3 regions of the Bryobacter aggregatus MPL3 genome follow, and region 2 is predicted to be linked to each of the others. Evidence: riboswitches for the same ligand, from Rfam matches in the RefSeq annotation. Region 2 holds a riboswitch; each other region holds the start of a gene.

Evidence for each region. Region 2 has a riboswitch for cobalamin ahead of M017_RS0105595 (ribonucleoside-diphosphate reductase subunit alpha). Riboswitches for the same ligand answer to the same signal wherever they lie in the genome.
Region 1: another riboswitch for cobalamin. It lies ahead of M017_RS0117465 (TonB-dependent receptor); the one in region 2 lies ahead of M017_RS0105595 (ribonucleoside-diphosphate reductase subunit alpha).
Region 3: another riboswitch for cobalamin. It lies ahead of M017_RS0106675 (TonB-dependent receptor); the one in region 2 lies ahead of M017_RS0105595 (ribonucleoside-diphosphate reductase subunit alpha).

What each region holds. Positions count from the first base shown of each region.
Region 1 covers NZ_JNIF01000003.1:3,768,724-3,771,997, forward strand. Annotated here, with positions in the region: gene M017_RS0117450 (S9 family peptidase) at 1-1,042, shown strand, start outside; gene bluB (5,6-dimethylbenzimidazole synthase) at 1,180-1,806, opposite strand; cobalamin riboswitch at 1,853-2,047, shown strand; gene M017_RS0117465 (TonB-dependent receptor) at 2,086-3,274, shown strand, end outside.
Region 2 covers NZ_JNIF01000003.1:1,133,987-1,137,260, reverse strand. Annotated here, with positions in the region: gene M017_RS0105595 (ribonucleoside-diphosphate reductase subunit alpha) at 1-1,347, opposite strand, end outside; cobalamin riboswitch at 1,530-1,733, opposite strand; gene M017_RS0105590 (peptidoglycan recognition protein family protein) at 1,792-2,325, opposite strand; gene M017_RS0105585 (hypothetical protein) at 2,329-2,937, opposite strand; gene M017_RS0105580 (ABC transporter permease) at 3,049-3,274, opposite strand, start outside.
Region 3 covers NZ_JNIF01000003.1:1,372,126-1,375,399, forward strand. Annotated here, with positions in the region: gene M017_RS0106665 (ADOP family duplicated permease) at 1-917, opposite strand, end outside; gene M017_RS0106670 (PadR family transcriptional regulator) at 914-1,261, opposite strand; cobalamin riboswitch at 1,372-1,569, shown strand; gene M017_RS0106675 (TonB-dependent receptor) at 1,721-3,274, shown strand, end outside.

The DNA.
Region 1 (3,274 bases), 2.6 Mb from region 2:
CGGCGTGTATGCGGTGGTCGAAAGCAGTGGAGAGTCGCATCTGTACCTCGCCGCGCTCAAGGGCGGCATCGAGAAGCTGACCAGCGGGACGCAGCGCTTCAGCACCGGCTACGCGGTGGCTGATCGCTTCTCCATCGCAAAGAACGGAACCGTGGCGATCACCAGTTCCGGTCCGCTCGAGCCCAAGGATGTCTATGCGATTGTGCGTGGCGCGGCGCCGCTGCGGCTCACCCAAGTGAACGAGGGCCTGATGGCGGGGCACTCGATTGGGAAGACAGAAGCGCTGCACTGGAAGAGTTTCGATGGCCAGCCGATCCAAGGCTGGGTGATCTACCCCCCAGACTTTGATGCAGGTAAGAAATACCCGCTCATTCTCGATATCCATGGCGGTCCCCATGCGATGTATGGCGTTGAGTTCCAGCACCAGATGCAGATGTTCGCCTCGCGTGGCTTTGTCGTGTTGTATGCGAATCCGCGCGGCTCTACCGGCTACGGAGAAGTCTTCGGCAATGTGATTCACGCGAAGTATCCGGGCGACGATTATCAGGACCTGATGCTCGGCGTCGACGCCATCGTCGCCAAAGGATCGATCGATCCGAAGCGCCTCTATGTCACCGGCGGCTCGGGCGGCGGTCTATTGACGGCCTGGATCGTGACCAAGACCGATCGCTTTGCCGCGGCTGTCAGTCAATACCCGGTGTCGAACTGGTTCACGCAGACAGGCAGCGCCGACATCGGCTTACTGATGACGCGCTGGATGAAGGCGATGCCCTGGGCAAACCCGCAGCAGTACATCGAGCGCAGTCCGGTGTTTTTTGCCGACAAGATCAAGACGCCCACCATGGTGTTAACTGGCGAGGAGGATTGGCGCACGCCGATTGCGCAGAGCGAGGAGCTTTACTTTGCGATGAAGGTGCGTGGTGTCGATACGGTGCTGGTTCGTTTCCCGAAAGAGCCGCACGGGATTCGTGGAGCCTTCCCGTCCCATCGCATCCTGAAGGTGGAACATATTCTCGGCTGGTTTGAGAGGCACTCGCCGTAATGTCTAGGTGGTGGTCGGCCGGATGGAGAACCGGGAAGCGGAGTTTGCAAAGATGGCGATCACCAGAATGCTCGCTGACGATTCTCGCAGAATCGCCAGTACAATCGGCACAGATGACAGCGCTTGCGGCTCCCCCGCTAACGCTTGAGCACGAGTTCGTCGAGGGGCAGCCGCTCCTGCCAGTGTTCCCGTTCCAGCAGTGGTTGCTCGCTGATCTCAACGGGCCATCCCAGACAGAGATAGGCAACAAAGCTCCACTCATCCGGCACCTCCAGGCAGCGTTGTGCAGCCTGGGGATCGAGGATCGAAACCCAGCCGAGGCCGATGCCTTCCAGGCGCGCCGCGAGCCAGAGCGTGTGGATCGCCATCACGACCGACCAGAGTGCCGTTTCTGGCATCGTACGGCGGCCCAGGCCCGATCCGGCCACCGGGTCCAGATCGGCAAAAACGGCGAGATGCACCGGCGCCTCCACCAGACCCGCTAGCTTCAAGCGCCGGTAGTGTTCGGCCTGTTCGCCTTCGTAGTGCGTGCTGGCTTCGAGGTTGGCGGCAGAGAAATTTTCGAGGATCGTCTGGCGTCGCGCCTGAGTCTCCACCTTCACCCAACGCCAAGGCTGCGAGAATCCAACCGAAGGAGCCAACATGGCCTGCGCGAGGAGATGATCGAGCAATTCTGGTGCGACGGGATCGCTTTTGAAATGCCGTACGTCGCGCCGCCAACGCAGCAGGGCGTCGAACTGGTCGCGGAATTCGGCGGTGAACATTTTATCCAGCAAACAAAGTTGAGCATCGCACATTGCGGACAGTCTGCTATTCTCGTGGAGTCCACGGTACACCTCTTGGTGAGGTGTTGAAAAGGGAACCCGGTGTGAATCCGGGACTGCCCCGCAGCGGTAATTGGGAACGAACATCGCATCCATACACTGGCCGGAGTCATCCGGCTGGGAAGTAGCGATCAGTAGGCCGCCCATGAGTCCGAAGACCTGCCTGGATCAGTTGACCACAACTGACTTCACTTTGCTCTCGTGGGAGGGGCAGGGCCTATGCGCCAATACCAATTTTTCTTTGCTCTTTTTTGTAGTCTTTGTCTGCACGGGCAGACTGTGTTTGAAGGGCTGGTTCACGATGCCCAGAATCGGCCAGTCGACGGAGCGGCACTGACGCTTTTCAGCGATCGCGGTTCCTCACCGCTCGCAAGCACTCGAACGCAGAATGGAAATTTCCGGCTCATCGGGGAAGCCTCGAAAGCGTACTTCGTCGAGGTATCGGCGGACGGATTCCGGAAGATGTTGCTTCCGGTCAGCCCTGGCACGCAGATCGATCTGCAACTGGAAGTTGCCGGTGTTGATCAGCATGTCTTCGTCACCGCCGAGGCGCTGGCGCAGAGCTTCGACCAAGTCTCCAAGGCGGCAACGCTGATCACTTCAGAAGAGATCGCCCAGCGCAACGAGTACAGCCTCAGCGAGACACTGCGCGACACCCCCGGCGTGCTGATCCGCAATCTGGGCGGCCCCGGGCAATCAACCACCATTCGCGTCCGTGGTCTGCGCGCCGATGCGACCTCGATCCTGATCGATGGCCTTCGCTTCCGCGACGTCGCCACCACCCAGGGCGACGCGAGTTCCTTCGCCTCCACGCTGAATATCATCAATGCCGACAAGGTGGAGATCCTGCGCGGCTCCGGCTCGTCGCTCTATGGCTCGAATGCCGTCGGCGGCACGATCAATGTCGTGACACCCCAGGGCGGCGGCCCTGCCTCTGGAGACCTGCAGGTGGAAGGCGGCAATCTCGGCCTCTTCCGCACGCGCGGCGCTGTTTCCGGTGGCGTCAAAGACAACCGGCTCATCTATAGCGCGGGGCTGCTGCATCTGAATGTAATGAGCGGCGTGGATGGCAATGACCGGGCTCGCAGCACTGGCTTCCAGGGCTTTACCAAGTACAGTTTGTCCAAGACGATGTCGCTGTCCGGACGCCTCTTCTTCTCCGATGATTTCGTGCAGCCGAACAACAGTCCGACGGCGAGTGGCTTGCCAACGGCGAACATCCCGAACACGACCATCGTCCAGGCGATCGCACTGCCGCAAAGCGAAGTCAAAAAGAGCTTGCTGGGCCTGCCTTTTGATCCCGGCAATGCGACCTTCATTCCGAATCGCGACGATCCGGACAACCGCCGCGCTTCGCGCTTCTGGTCGGGCGCCCTCGTACTGAAGCAATCGCTCAGTGCGACAGCCG
Region 2 (3,274 bases):
ATGCCGCGCCAGATTCACCGAACCGAGGTTGCACACCGCCGTCTCTGATTGTGAGGTGACTTCGGTGATCTCGGTACACAGATTGCTCAGATGGATGACATTCTGCGGCTGTAGCGTCTGGTTCGATTTCTGATTGCAGGCGTCCTTGAAGGTCATCCAGCCGTTGCCGGTCTCAGCGAGGGTACGCATCATCCGCGAGTACAGGTCACGCGCTTGCATCTGGCGTTCGTACTTGCCTGCGGCTTCGGCCTCGAGATAGGCCTTGCGGAAGGCTTCGCCATAAAGATCGGGAAACTCCGGCACCCGCGCCGGGTCAAATAAAGACCAGGGGCCATCTGTCTCCACCCGTTCCATAAACAGGTCGGGAACCCAGTGAGCAAGATTCAGGTTGTAAGTGCGGCGCGCCTCGTCGCCGGTATTTTCACGCAACTCAAGAAATTCTTCAATGTCGGCATGCCAAGGCTCCAGATAAACGCAGCAGGCGCCCTTGCGCTTGCCGCCCTGATTGACGGCCAGCACTGAAGAATCGAGGGTCTTCAACCACGGCACGATGCCATTGGATTGGCCGTTCGTACCGCGAATCAGAGACCCGCGCGAGCGAATGCGGTGATAGGCCAGTCCTACTCCGCCCGCAAACTTCGACAGCCGTGCGATGTCTTTGTAGCGGTCGTAGATCGAATCAAGATTGTCTTCCGGCGAATCGAGCAAAAAACAGGAAGACATCTGCGAATGTGTCGTTCCGGAATTGAACAAGGTGGGCGAACTGGGCAGATACTCCAGAGCTCCCAGCAAGCGATAAAAGCCCACGGCTTCGGGCACATTTTCAGACAAACCACAGGCGACGCGCAAGAAGAAGTACTGCGGTGTCTCGATCACTTCGCGCGTGACCGGGTCCTTCAATAGATAGCGGTCGTAGACCGTGCGGATGCCGAAGAACTCAAAACGATCGGAATACAGATCGTCGATCGCCGCATTCAGCTTGCGTGCGTTGGCCCGCACAAAGGTGGCGGTTGTTTCTGCAATCAGGCCTGCACGAAAGCCGGCCTCAATTGATTGCGAAAACGAGAAGACGTTCTGATTTTGCACTTCCTTCTCGATGCAGCGCACGAGCAGGCGGGCGGCCAGACGAGAGTATTCCGGCTCCTCGGCAATCAGCGATGCCGCAGTCTGGATTGAGAGCGAATCAAGGTCCTTCGTCGTTGAGCCATCAAAGAGGCCACCGATGGTGTTGGTGGCAACTCGCATCGGGTCCACGTCCTTGAGCCCAACTGAAGATCGCTCGACGGCGCGAATGATCTTGTCGACGCTCACCGCTTCAAAGCTGCCATTGCGCTTGCGTACACGCATGCTCGTCGGAGGAACGGTGGCATGAATGCCGGGAATCAGCTCAGCTGTCTTGAAATTGCCTGTGGAGACCACGCTGTACCTTTCGCGCCGAAAGGAAAACAGCAGAAGCCAGCGCCCGCAGGCCAATCGCCCACGATGCGCCAACACCAGCCCTTCCCTCGAGGCTTGTGACAATACAGCACCTGGGGTGCTGGCTATCGGCAGGTCTTCGGACTCACAGGCATGTGCTTTCGCTTTTCCTAACACCCACGCTTCCCAATCGGCTTGTGCCAACCAGTGCTTTTACTGGGCTTCGTTCCTGTATACCGCTGCGGGTCAGTTCTGGATTTGCACCAGGATTCCCTTTTGATTTCCAACTTTGGAAAACCGACAGCAAGCCCAATATAAGGGGCCACTTTGGACGAAGTCAACTGCTAATTGTGGTGGATCCTTGAGCAACGATCCTTACCCCGCTTCGGTCATCCGCTGGAGGATGCCTGCAATCATGTCGCTTTTGGAAACACGGCTGCCGGGGCAGGCATGTGTCGTCTTCTTGTCTTCTTTGTGGAGCTTCAAGGATCTGGGATCAAGGCCCGCAAGCGAATGCAGTGCCGAGAGAGCAATGATTGCATTCTGACGGACAGCGCGACTGAAAGGCTCAGATTCGTAGTCTCCCACCATCTCGACTCCCCAACTCACAGAATTCCAAGAAGGTGAGTGGATGCCGGATGTCGTCAATGGCGTAAACTCCCAGATCAGGAAGTCGGCGACAAAGAGGTGTGGCCCGGCAGACCATTTTTGCTGGTTCTGGTAGTAGTTCTGGAGATTGAACATGCGGCGGATTCCGGAGACCTTGTGCCAATCCGCCAGTTTCGGTACTCCCGTGTTGTGCAGCACGACAAACTGTGGCTTCCAGCCGGTCAAATGGATGCCCTTCACGTAGGCCTCAAACTGAAGCGGGGTAAAGCACCGCGCCGAGATTCCCTTCCAACTTGCCATGGTTCACTCCTTTTTTGCTGGCACACTCTGGACTTGGCCGTAGAGCTTGCGGAGATCATAGGACCGGGTTCTCGTGGGCTTCACCTCCACGCCGTTCGCCAGTTTCTCCCAATCCTCTTCCTGGTAAAACCCGAGGACGATCGATGAGCCATCGACCCGAAGCAATTTTGCTTTGGAAACCCGCAGCAACTGGCCGCGCTTGGTGTCCACAACCGCAATATGGGAGGCTCCCAAGCCCCCGTCTTCCATCAGCAAAAGAAGCGCCCGGTTGCGGCCCACCATGACTTCTTTGAGATCGGAAATCGCATAGCGCTGCGCCGTGAGCTTTCGAGACTTGCCCCCGGGCCCATAGAGCCACAGAGACTGCCCTTCATTCTCATAGCCACCCGCGCCGTCTGTTCCTGTATAGGCGATTTGCGTCCCATCGCTGAGGATCCATCCCCGATAGGCTCGATTCGCGATCTTGACCGGCTTGCCATGGTCCGTGGCCCACAGTGGCCCGGTAAAGGCCCCTTCCGCATGCTCGACGTGCAGGTCGGCGTAGGCGGGGCTGCCCTGAGAAAAAAGCAGGAGCGGAATGGCGGCCATCATGGCAAGAACTTTGAGAAGCATCCGGTGTCGTTTCTCTCTCTAGACTCCTGGCTCGCTACACCCGTAACGCGCCTACACCCCAAATTGCGTCACAGTTGCCAATCTTGGGCCATGCTCCCGGCAGAAACTTGTTTACTCTGAGCGCAGCGACTGGATTGGATCCAGCCGTACCGCCCGGATCGCAGGCGGCACCGCGGCCAGGATGGCGGCGGACAGCAGCACGATAGCCGTCAGCCCGATCATGCCCCAATCGGCAGCTTTTGCTCCGTAGAGCAACTCCTGGAGATAGCGTTGCGCCGTAATGCCCAGTCCTGCGCCCACCGCCAGACCGGCAATCACCATCGCAAACGAACCGGCG
Region 3 (3,274 bases), 240 kb from region 2:
CGAATCCAGATGCGAAACCATGCCCAGCCTGGGCTCGCGAGCGCCTCCACATTCATCGTCGCGGGAACAAATAGGTCCGTTGTCTCACCAGGCTCTGTTCCAATGAAGCCTTGCGGCGCCACGCCAATGATCTCGAGGGCATGCTTCTCAAGAGTGATCACTGTCCCGAGTACGGCAGGGTCTTGCTGGAAGCGGCGAGTCCAGTAATCGTAGCTCAGCACTGCCACAGGATGGCCACCGGGCTTGCGGTCCTCGTCCGAACGAAATAGGCGGCCATGCGCGGCACGCAATCCAAAGACCTCAAAGAGATTACCCGAAACATATTGCCGGTGCAGCGTTTCAGTCTCTTTTGCCATCCCGATGCGCACTTGCTGGCGGCGCGAAATCCTTCCAACAACCAGGAAGTCGGCACGCGCCCCTACGGCTTGCTGGTAGCGCTGGAATGTCGGGTAGTCAAACGAATCGTCCTGTTCGAGCTTGCCCTCGCGATTGATCAAGGTCTGGGCCAGATACGAGAGGCGCTCCGGTTCGGCGACGGGGAGCGGTCGCCAGAGAACAGCATCCACAAGACGAAAGGCCGCCGTAGTCGCGCCAATGGCAAGCGCCAAGGACAGGATTGCCGCTGCGGTGGTGACTGGATGCTTGCGGAGTTGCCGCCAGCCGAAGACAACATCAGCAGCGACTGCTTCAAGACGAGGAAGACCGCGTTGCTCTCGATATGTTTCCTTGATGACTTCGAGCGAGCCAAAGCTCAGCCGCGCCTGCCGCCGGGCTTCCGCGTAGGGAAGGCCCGAGCGCATCTTGTCCTCGATCAACATCGCGAGGTGCTCTTCAAACTCCTCACGGAGACGTTCTTCATCGCGTTGCCTTGTGAACAAGGAGTGGAATCGAGTGAAGAGACGTCTCAAATGCTTCATGGCAAGTCTTCTGCTTTCACGGTAAAGAATCGATCGATGATGGCCGTGGTCTGCGCCCAACTCTTCGCTTCCACCTGGAGTTGCTTGCGCCCTTCCCGAGTGAGCTGATAAAAGCGCGCCTTGCGATTGTTCTCAGACAGGCCCCAGTCCGACGTGATCGCACCTTCTTGCTCCAGCTTGAGCAGTACCGGATAGAGAGTGCCTTGATTCACGGCCAGGACATCGCCACTGATCTGCTCAATGCGCCGGGCGATTCCATAACCGTGGAGCACGCCCATGACCTCGAGTGTTTTGAGGATCATCAACGCGAGAGTGCCTTGGTGAACGTCGGATTTTTCTTTCAATTCTACTTCCTGTTGGTTTCCCAAAGAGATCCTATCATAGCTCCTATTGGAAACCAACAGAAATAAAGAACTGCAGGCCGTTTCATTGACACTCTCCCGTCGCGGGTGCTACAACGGAGTCTGCTTTAGGTGCCCACAAGGGCATAACAGGGAAGTTCGGTTCAAAGCCGACGCGGTCCCGCCACTGTATTTGAGTTCAGTTGCTTGTTCTACCACTGAGACGGAAAGTCTTGGGAAGGTAAAGCAGCTCGCAGCCACGTATGCTGCCACTCACGAGCCAGGAGACCTACCTAGAGCCGCATGGTCGAATTTCTGCGGAGAACAGAAACTACATGAAATCCTCTAGACACGTCTACATCCCGATTTTATTGATCCTCAAGATTCCGCAGAGTTTCCGGCCTCACCCCAACGAGGACCCTCTACATGGCATCTTGCTTTCATCGCAGCTCTTCTCTAGTTTTGCTGTTTCCCCTCTGCCTGGCCATTCCACTCCAGGCTGAAACATTCTCAATTTCTGGCATCATTCGCGATGCTCACGGTGTCGTCGCCGGAGCCAAGCTTTCTCTTGCTGGTCCGCAGACCGTTCCATCCACCCGCACGAACGCTGCTGGGGCGTATCGTTTCGATAGCTTGCAGCCCGGCAAGTATCATCTGTCGGTTACGCACAATGGCTTTGAGCCGTTGGAGCGAGAGCTTGTACTCAGCACGGTCTCCATCGAAACGGACCTCACGCTCCAGCCGCGCGCAATCGCAACCACGATGGAGGTGACCGACCTGGCGGGCAAAGCGACCGCATCACGCATGGAGATTCCAGATCGCGATCTCCCGGTACAGGTCAGCAGCATTCCCAGAGACACCATCGAGAGCCAAGGTCTCAACGATCTCTCCACCGCACTGCAGAACGCCTCGGGAGTTTCCTCGCGCGTGCAGTATGGCGTGTATGAAGCCTACACCGTTCGCGGCTTTTCGGGGAGCAGCGTGCTAATGGTGGACGGAATGCGCATGGAAGGGAATCGGCCCAATACACAGCTCAACAATGTCGAGCAAGTGGAAGTATTGAAGGGGCCGAGCTCGGTCCTCTATGGTGGCTCTGCTCTTGCAGGCGCGATCAATATCGTTCGCAAGAAGCCACAGGCGATTCCCGCGTATGACCTGTCCTACCGCGTCGGACGCTTTGGCCTGAATCAGGTCGGCGCCAGCGCCACCGGAGCCATCCTGGGACGCACCCGGCTGCTCTATCGCCTCGATACGATGTTCGAGAACAGCGATGGCTGGAGAGGCGCCGGAGCCAAGCGCTTCAACGTCTCGCCCACTTTTACCTGGCTCCTCCACGACCGCGCGCGACTCACCTTCTTTCAGGGCTATACGCAGGATCGATTCAAACTCGATGCTGGAATTCCGAACGGCCTGTACAACGTTCCAGGCTTCGACCTGAGCAGCCGCTTCAACACAAAGCAAGACTTTGAGGCGGCGCGCGAATGGCAAAACCAGATCTTCTTCAACGGCAACATCAACTCGAAGTGGGAAGTGCGCAATAGCTTTTTCTACAACCGGAAGGGCGATCAGTATTATCACGCCGAATCGCTCAGCTACCAGCCTGCCCTGAACCAGGTGAATCGGACGGCGTTGTACTTCTATCACCATCGCCGCCCGCTGCAGAACCAAAGCGATGTTCTGGGCAACTTTCAGTTTCTGGGACTCAAACACTATGTCCTCGCCGGATATGAGTATCAGGATTTTTACAACTTCACCGATCGCTCGGCTGGCCGCAGCATTGCCTTGCCGCCAGTGTTGCTTCCCAGCTTCAGCGACGCCTATGTCCCTGTTCCCGACTTTCCAACAACAAGTGTGGACTTCTCCTCCGCGTTGAGCCGGGCCACTTATTGGCAGGATCAGATCAGCATTGGGAAGCGCTTGAAAGTCAATGTCGGAGGCCGCTTTACGGACTACAATCGCAGCGCCTTCACCAACACCTACACCAGCACCGGCATCACGCGCGGCATCGATAGCAAA